2 regions of the Castellaniella hirudinis genome follow, and region 1 is predicted to be linked to the other one. Evidence: predicted binding sites of a transcription regulator. Region 1 holds the regulator's gene; the other holds the start of a gene.
The links. Region 1 encodes sigma-54, which starts transcription at its own class of promoters, with help from an activator protein. Its sites were predicted from a motif close to TGGCANGNAANCTGCTTT; they were not measured.

Region 1 (4,414 bases):
TCTCCAGCACCGTCGCCAGAACCCGGCATTCCTGCTCGAAACGGCCGGCCGATTCAGGGCTGTCGAGCAGCATGCGGATACGATCCGGGCCGTCATGCCGTTCCTGGGGCGGGGACAACTGATCCAGGTAGTCCAGGACGCCCATGGCGTCCTCCAGGCCCGGCGTGTCGCGCAGCACCAGGATGGCCTGCCCGGTCTCGGTCAGCAGTTGCGCGCTTTCGACGTGGCGGGTGGTGCCGGGGCGGTCCGCGACCTCGCCAAAGTATTCGTCGCGCAGCAACGTGCGCAGCAGCGAGGTCTTGCCGGTATTGGTATGGCCGACGACCGCCAGGTCGATGGGGTTCGAAGCGTCAGTCATGGCGGAGGATTCCGATGTGTTCGAGCCAGCCGTCCAGGCTGGGGATCCGGGCGACGGCCTGTTGCGACAGAATGTCCTGCCAGGCCTGCAAACGGGGCGGCGTGCCGCCCAGGCACAGGGCGCGCAGGTCAGGGCAGGACCGGCGCAGTTCGTCCAGCCAGGCGGCGGCGCCCCGATCCGGCGTCAGACGCGCGTCGCAGACGAACAGCAGATGCGCGGGCGGCGCGCCCAGCAGCGCGCGGATGCGGGCGCGGTCCGCGCGGCTGTCGCAGCGGCCCAGGTCCACGACATCGGCCGGCAGTCCTTCCAGAGGCCAGGCCAGATCAGGCCCCAATTCGTAAGCCAGGACCGCCGCCCGGCCGTCGACCGCGACGACCGGCGCGACGGGTCCGGCCGCGCCGCCGGGCGCGGGCGCGGGCCGGTCGATGCCCAGATTGGCATGGGTGGGCAGCAGGCGTTCGCGCAGGTCCAGCCAGCCCGGCAGGCCCGGATCGACGGTCAGCCCGGCCAGGCGTTGCCGCAGGTGCACCACGCAGGCGAACAGGGCCAGCAGCCTGGGCAGCAGCCCCCAGACGACGACGCAGCCGATCAGCCACAGGGACCAGTCGGCCTGGACGCCGGCGGCCAGCGGCTGCGGCCCCAGGCTGGCGGCGATCTGGGCGTCGCCCGGCGCCGGAAAGCCCAGCAGCCCGGGCAGAGCGCCCAGCGCCCGGGTCGCGCCGACAAAGGCGTCCGGCGACAACAGCGTGGTTTCCCAATGGAAGGTGTAGCGGCGCGCGCTCAGGAGCAGGAGCAGCGTGGGCAACGCCCCCAGAAAGGCGGCCGTCCAGGCCCCGTGGCTGATCAGCCCGATGGCGGTCTTCCAGGCCCGCGCCCGGCCCAGCAAAGACAGGAAGGCCTGGGCCGCCAGGGCGGCGTCCGGCCCCCGGACCAGCCGCCGCGTCAGCCAGAGCCACAGACGCGACAAGGCAGTCGAGTCGGGCAGGCCCGGCAGCCAACTGGCCAGCCAGATCAGGAAAGTGAGCGCATGCAGGCCCAGCAGCCCCAGCAAGGCCAGCGCCAGATTGACCTGTCCCTGGCCCAGCACGGCGGCGGCCGTGCCGATGCCCGCCAGACAGGCGCACAGCCACAGAGCGGCCAGCGCCCAGCGGGCGCCGATGGACCATTGAACCAGACGGTCATGCAATTCGCCGTGTTCGGCCAGCCAGGCGGCGCGCGCCAGGATGCGGTCCTGGAGATCCGCCGGCAGGCGCAGGGCGGCCTGGCAGGCGGCACGGTCTTCCAGCGGCCCCCAGTGCGCTTCCCGCAGGCGCACGGCCTCGGCCTGCCAGTGCTGGAGCAACGGGCCGGCGGCAGGGCTTGCAGAGGATGGCGGACGATTCCACATGGGGAAACGGGCGGCTGAAAACAGGATGATACCGAGTTTTACCGGACCCGGGCACACCGGTGCAGAGGGGCCTCAACCTCGCGCCTTGCGCATGCTGGCCGGCGGCACCCCCATGGCTTCGCGGTACTTGGCCACGGTACGCCGGGCAATCACCACGTCCTGATCGGCCAGCAGTTGCGCCAGCCGCATGTCGGACAGGGGTTTGCCGGCCGGCTCCGATGCCAGCATCGCGCGCATCAGCGCCTGCACCGCCAGCGCCGAGGTCTCCTCGCCCGAGCGGGTCTGCACCACCGTGCCGAAAAAGAATTTCAGTTCGTGCACGCCCCAAGGGGTCTGCGCGTACTTCAGGCGCGTGGCGCGCGAAATCGTCGACTCATGCAGGTCCAGCGCCTGGGCGACCTCGCGCAGCGTCAGCGGCCGCAGCGCCCCGACGCCGGATTCCAGGAAGGCCTGCTGGTGCTGCGCGATGATTTCCGCCACTCGCAGGATCGTCTGACGACGCTGGTCCAGATTGTGGATCAGGCTGCGCGCCTGACGCACCCGATCCCGCAGATCAGGCGACAGGTCCTGCCCCGCCAGGCCGTCCGCCAGTTCGGGATTCAAGCGCACGCGGGGTTCGACGGCGGGATTGAGGCTGACCCGCCAGCCGTCTGCCGCGCGGTGGAACAGCACGTCGGGCACCACATAATGGATGGGGTCGGTCTGCCAGGCGCCTGCCGGACGGGGGTCCAGGCAGCGCAAGGCCCGATGGGCGGCGTCCAGCAGCGCGCGGTCGCAAGCCAGCGTCTCGCACAAGCGCCCCCAGCGGCCCGCGCCCAGGTCCTCCAGATGGTCCGTCAGCCGCAAGGCGCAGGCCAGCACGTCTGCGGGCCATTCGTCGGCGCGCGCCCGCAGTTGCAGCCGCAGGCATTCGGGCAAGTCGCGCGCGCCCACCCCGGCGGGATCAAAGGACTGCAACAGGCGCAGCGCCGTGCGCCATTCATCGTCCTCGACTTCCAGTTCCGGCGGCAGGCCGGCGGTCAATGCCGCCGGCTCGAATTCCAGGTAGCCGCGCTCGTCCAGTTCGCCCATCAGCCGGATCACCAGCAGGCAGTCGCGCTCCGTCGCACGGGTGGCGTGCAACTGTTGCAGCAGATGGTCGATCAGGCTGAGCGGCTGGCCCGGCTCGGGCAGATCGTCGGGCAAGGCGGCGCGCGCGGGCTGCGACCACAGACGGTCCAGCCGCTCGGCCTGGGCCGCCGATTCCGGTTCCGGTTCGACGACTTCGAGCAGCGGGTTATCGGCCAGCGCCTGGGCGATCTCCTGATCCAGCTCCTGGGACGAGCATTGCAACAGGGCCAGCGCCTGGCGCAACTGCGGCGTCAGCGTCAGGTGCTGATGCTGGCCCAGTTCCAGGGAGGGTTGCGCGCGCATGTTCAATCTAGGGCCTGTTCAATCTAAAATACGGTCATGAACCCAGAACGAAACGAATCTTCCAGCCGTCGGGACCACGCCTTGCTGCGCAGGATCCTGCTCAAGCTCACCGCCACGTCCAGGATCCTGTCGGCCGCGCTGGTCGTGGTGGTCGTCCTGATCTGGTATGACGCGCTGAACCGGCTGCTGGCGTTCGGCAACGGCATTGATTATGCCGGAAACCGCATCATGGGGGCGGAAGCCACCGCCCTGCTGCAGCGCTACAACCCCTACTTCTGGGGCGCGCTGGTCACGCTCTGCTCTCTATTGCTGGCCTACCTGACGTGGCTGGCCGTGCGCGCGATCCTGGCGCGCGCGCGCCTGCGGCCCGTCGATCCCGCCTCGTTCCAGCAACTGGCCGACCAGTTGTCCAAGCCCTCGCTGGACGTGCTGCTGTGGGCCTGGCAGACCCGCGACGAGCCCCTGCGCGTGGGTGACCTGATGCAAACCCGGGACGAACTGGCCGCCGGCCGCGCCGCCCGCCTCCACCGCGCAGCCGAACAGCTCGCCGTCCTGGAAAACGCCCGCCGGCGACAGTGACGCGCCCCGCGCGGTATGTCCACCCGGGTTCGACCGTTGCCGCGCCAGGCGATCGCGTCACCGCGTGCGAGCTGCCCGGCGCCCCTCTCCCAAACCTCCGCCTCGCGCGCCGTTTTCTTGCGTCATATCAATTGCATATAAGAATTATTATCATAATCATTGATTGATGCAATTGCATTCTCTATAGTGTGGCTCGCCATCCGGACGACCTGCGCCGTCCGGTTTCCTCATTTCCGCCAAGAGCCATGAGCACACCCTGCCCGCCCTGTCATTGATTCACACAGGGAACCTACAAAATGAACCATGCAATCATGGGCCGGGGAGAAGCATCCGCCGCGCCGCGCGTCGGCATGCGCGCACTGGCGCTGGCCTTCAGCCTGCCGCTGGCGGCAGGCGTAGCCTGCGCGCAGGAAACCGGCGCACAGCACGCCACCTGGCTCGACACCATCACCGTGACGGGCACGCGCACCGAAACCTCCGTCATGAACAACCCGGCCTCGGTCTCGGTCGTCGATCAGGAGCAGCTCGAGCGCCAGGCGCCCAGGAGCATCGCCGACCTGGTGCGCGACGTGCCCGGCGTCGAGGTCGTCGACGCATCCGCGCCGGGCATGCAGCGCCTGCGCATCCGGGGCGAATCCTCGCACCGCGTGACCATCCTGGTGGACGGCCAGGAAATC
Region 2 (4,414 bases), on a different contig from region 1:
GCCAGATCGGGCCGCTTGCGCAACGGCGGCAGGTGCAGCGGCATGTCTTGCAGCCGGTAGTACAGGTCGGCGCGGAACCGGCCCTGGGCCACCAGCGCCTTCAGGTCCTGGTGGCTGGCGCTGACCAGGCCGAACTCCAGCGGGACGCGCTTGTCCGACCCCAGGGGCTGGACCTCGCGTTCCTGCAGCACCCGCAGCAAGCGGGTCTGCAGCGCCAGCGGCATGTCGCCGATCTCGTCCAGGAACAGCACGCCGCCTTGCGCCTGCCGCAGCAGGCCGCGTGCGCCTTCGCGCCGCGCGCCGGTGAAGGCGCCCGGCTCGTAGCCGAAGAGTTCGGATTCGACCAGGTGCTCGGGCAGGGCGGCGCAATTGATGGCGACGAAGGGGCCGGTGCGCCAGGCGCTGCGCGCATGGATGTGGCGCGACAGGACTTCCTTGCCGGTGCCGGTTTCACCGCACAGCAGCACGGCCAGGCCCGCATCCAGGGCGCGTACGGCCTGATCCAGCAGGGGGCTGCTGACGGCGTCGGGTTCGGGCAGCGGACGGGCCGCCGGGCGTGCGTCCGCCCGGGCGGCCCTGGGGGCCTGCGGGACGGCGAGGGGACGCGCGGGGGCAGGCGGCGGCGCGATCAGGCGGCCGGTCAGCGGCCGGCCGTCATGGCGGTGCAGCGCGGTGTCCCGGGCGTGCAGCGGGCCGTCGATCCATTGCGCGCAGGGCGTGCCGATGAGCCGTCCCCAATCCGCGTCCAGCGCCCGCAGCGCGGCCTCGTTGGCGCCGGCGATGCGGGCGTCGTCATCCAGGAGCAGGAGTGCGCGGCCGTCGTCCTCCGGCCCCTGGCCGAGGCGGAAGTCCAGGCGGCGCAGCGGGCTGGCGCCCAGTATCTGGTCGGCGATGCCGCGCGCCATGCGCTGCACCAGCGCCAACACATAGTCGTGCATATCATCGGCGGGACCGGACAGGTCGAGGATGCCGAGGATGTCCCCCGTGGCCGAGAAAATGGGGGCGGCATGGCAACTGAGGATGCTGTTGCAGGCCAGAAAATGTTCCGCGCCGTGGATGCGCACGGCGCGGCCGTCATGCAGGGCGGTGCCGATGGCATTGGTGCCGCGCGCGGGTTCGGCCCAACTGACGCCGGGCTGCAGCGCCACGCGGCGCGCCTTGTCCTGGAAGCTGTGGCTGCCGCGTTCGTGCAGGATCAGACCGCTGGCGTCGGCCAGCAGCACGACGCTGTGCGCCGAATCCGCCAGCGCGCCCAGGGCGCTGAGGCTGGGCTCGGCCAGGCGCATCAGGTGCTGATGCGCCTCGCGGCGCAGATCCAGATCGGCGCGGGGCAGGGGATTGGGATCGGCCAGCAGGGCGGGGTCCAGCTCGGCGCAGCGCGCCCAGGATTGGTGGACGCGCGTCGCCGCCTGGGGGCGGGCGCCCGGCGCCAGATGGATCGTGGGCGGTGTCTGCATGGAGTCCTCCGTCCGAGGGTGTCGCAAACCTGTCGCGGTTCGCGGCAAAGACTGTCGCCGAATGCGGCGTGAAGTGTCGCAAAATGCGACAAGCCCATGTTTTAAAAGCCGTTTCGTGCCAGTATGCCACCGCCGTCCGGCCTTTGAAAGCCTCGCTTTCCCCCTGCATCCGCCCCCAGTTGGCATGCTCCTTGCTTGGATGAAAGAGAGCCCGCCGCGTGCCGCGGCGTCGCGCCCGGGTCCCGCCCGATCGGGGTCCGGCTCATCGACCAGGAGATAGACATGGACATGACCGACCTGAAGCACTTTGGCATCGATATCGGCTTTCCCTACAAAAAACACTACGAAAACTACATCGGCGGGCGCTGGGTGGCGCCGGTCTCGGGGCAGTATTTCGACAATCTGTCGCCGATCACCGGACAGGTGTTTTGTGAAGTCCCGCGTTCGGATGCGGCCGACGTCGATGCCGCGCTGGACGCCGCCCATGCGGCGCGCCAGGCCTGGGGGGAGACCTCGGCGGCGGAACGCGCCGGCGTGCTGCTGCGCATCGCCGACCGCATGGAGCAGAACCTGCGCCTGCTGGCGGTGGCCGAGACCATCGACAACGGCAAACCGCTGCGCGAGACCATGGCGGCCGACCTGCCGCTGGCCATCGACCACCTGCGCTATTTCGCCGGCTGCATTCGCGCCCAGGAAGGCGGGATCTCCGAAATCGACAAGACCACGGTGGCCTACCATTTCCACGAGCCCATGGGCGTGGTGGGGCAGATCATCCCCTGGAATTTTCCGCTGCTGATGGCCGCCTGGAAGCTCGGTCCGGCCCTGGCGGCGGGCAACTGCGTGGTGCTCAAGCCCGCCGAGCAGACCCCGGCCTCGATCCTGGTGCTGATGGAACTGGTCGGCGACTTGCTGCCTCCGGGCGTGCTGAACATCGTCAACGGCTTTGGCAAGGAAGCCGGTGTGGCGCTGTCTACCAGCAAGCGCATCGCCAAGATCGCCTTTACCGGTTCCACGCCGACCGGCAAGCAGATCCTGCATGCGGCCGCCGACAACCTGATCCCCAGCACGGTCGAACTGGGCGGCAAGAGCCCCAATATCTTCTTCGCCAACGTCATGGACCAGGACGATGCCTACTTCGACAAGGCGCTGGAAGGCCTGAGCATGTTCGCCCTGAACCAGGGCGAGGTCTGCACCTGCCCCTCACGCATTTTGATCCAGGAATCGATCTACGAACGCTTCATCGAACGCGCCATCAAGCGGGTCGAATCCATGAAGACCGGCCATCCCCTGGATGCCAGCACCATGGTGGGCGCGCAGGTGTCCAAGGCGCAGATGGACAAGATCCTGGGCTACATCGACATTGGCCGCGACGAAGGCGCCCGCTGCCTGACGGGCGGGGCGCGCAATGCCCCCGGCGCAGGCCTGGACGAAGGCTTTTACGTCAAGCCCACGCTGCTGTTCGGCGAAAATGACATGCGCGTCTTCCAGGAGGAAATCTTCGGCCCGGTGGCTTCGGTCATGACCTTCAAGGACGAAGACGAGGCCATCGCCATCGCCAACGACACCTACTACGGCCTGGGCGCCGGGGTGTGGACGCGCGACGGCGCGCAAGCCTACCGCGCCGGACGCCGGATCCAGGCCGGCCGGGTCTGGACCAACTGCTATCACCTGTACCCGGCGCACGCCGCCTTCGGCGGCTACAAGCAGTCCGGCATCGGCCGCGAAAACCACAAGATGGCGCTGAACGCCTACCAGCAGACCAAGTGCCTGCTGGTCAGCTACAGCCCGGATGCGCTGGGGTTCTTCTGACGTTCGAGCAGATCGGGACGCCATGCAAAACGCCGGCCCGGGGCCGGCGTTTTGCCGCCTGCGCCCGCCTGGGCGGGCAGGCGGATCAGGCGGCCTGGGCCTGGCCTTCGGACCCGGCGGGGACGATCGGCTGGGCGTGGGCGTCGGTGGTCAGCGGCGCCGCGCCCGAGGACAGGGCTGCGTCCAGGCGGCGCTTGTCCAGTTCGCCTTCCCAGCGGGCCACCACCACGGTGGCGGTGGCGTTGCCCACCAGATTGGTCAGGGCGCGGCATTCGGACATGAAGCGATCCACGCCCAGGATCAGGGCCATGCCGGCCACCGGCACCGAGGGGATGACCGACAGCGTGGCCGCCAGCGTGATGAAGCCGGCGCCGGTGACGCCGGCCGCGCCCTTGGAACTGAGCATGGCCACCAGCAACAGCAGGATCTGGTCGCCCAGGCTCAGGGGAATGTCGCAGGCCTGGGCGATGAACAGCGCCGCCATGGTCATGTAGATGTTGGTGCCGTCCAGATTGAAGGAATAGCCCGTGGGAATCACCAGGCCCACGACCGATTTTGAGCAGCCGGCGCCTTCCATCTTCTGCATCAGGGTGGGCAGGGCGGCTTCCGAGGAACTGGTCCCCAGCACCAGCAGCAGTTCCTCGCGGATGTAGCGCACCAGTTTCAGGATCGAGAACCCGTTGTAGCGGGCCACCGCGCCCAGGACGACCAGGACGAACAGCACGGCCGTGACGTAGAACGTACCCACCAGCATCGCCAGGTTCAGCACCGAGCCGATGCCGTACTTGCCGATGGTGAAGGCCATGGCGCCGAAGGCTCCGACCGGGGCGGCCTTCATCAGGATCTCCACGATCTTGAAGACCGGGCCGGCCAGGGCGGTGATCAGGTCCAGCACGGGCTTGGCGCGCTCGCCGATGATGGCCAGGGCGATGCCGAACAGCACGGCGATGAACAGGACCTGGAGGATGTCGCCGCTGACGAAGGGGCTGAACATCGTGGCCGGGATGATGTTCATCAGGAAGCCGCTGATGGTGGAGTCGTGCGCTTTGGCCACGTAGGTGGCCACCGCGCCCTGGTCCAGGGACGCCGGATCGATGTGCATGCCGGCGCCGGGCTGTACGAGGTGGCTGACGATCATGCCGATGACC

Region 2: a site for sigma-54 is predicted at 1,638-1,655, ahead of exaC (acetaldehyde dehydrogenase ExaC). Genes of this name have one in related genera too.

Annotation. Positions count from the first base shown of each region.
Region 1 covers NZ_JBHSDY010000007.1:173,746-178,159, forward strand. The annotation lists gene ACFO0J_RS12405 (GTPase/DUF3482 domain-containing protein) at 1-358, opposite strand, end outside; gene ACFO0J_RS12410 (DUF2868 domain-containing protein) at 351-1,700, opposite strand; gene rpoN (RNA polymerase factor sigma-54) at 1,818-3,158, opposite strand; gene ACFO0J_RS12420 (hypothetical protein) at 3,195-3,737, shown strand; gene ACFO0J_RS12425 (TonB-dependent receptor plug domain-containing protein) at 4,034-4,414, shown strand, end outside.
Region 2 covers NZ_JBHSDY010000010.1:313,689-318,102, forward strand. The annotation lists gene ACFO0J_RS15140 (sigma-54-dependent Fis family transcriptional regulator) at 1-1,457, opposite strand, end outside; gene exaC (acetaldehyde dehydrogenase ExaC) at 1,740-3,266, shown strand; gene ACFO0J_RS15150 (dicarboxylate/amino acid:cation symporter) at 3,352-4,414, opposite strand, start outside.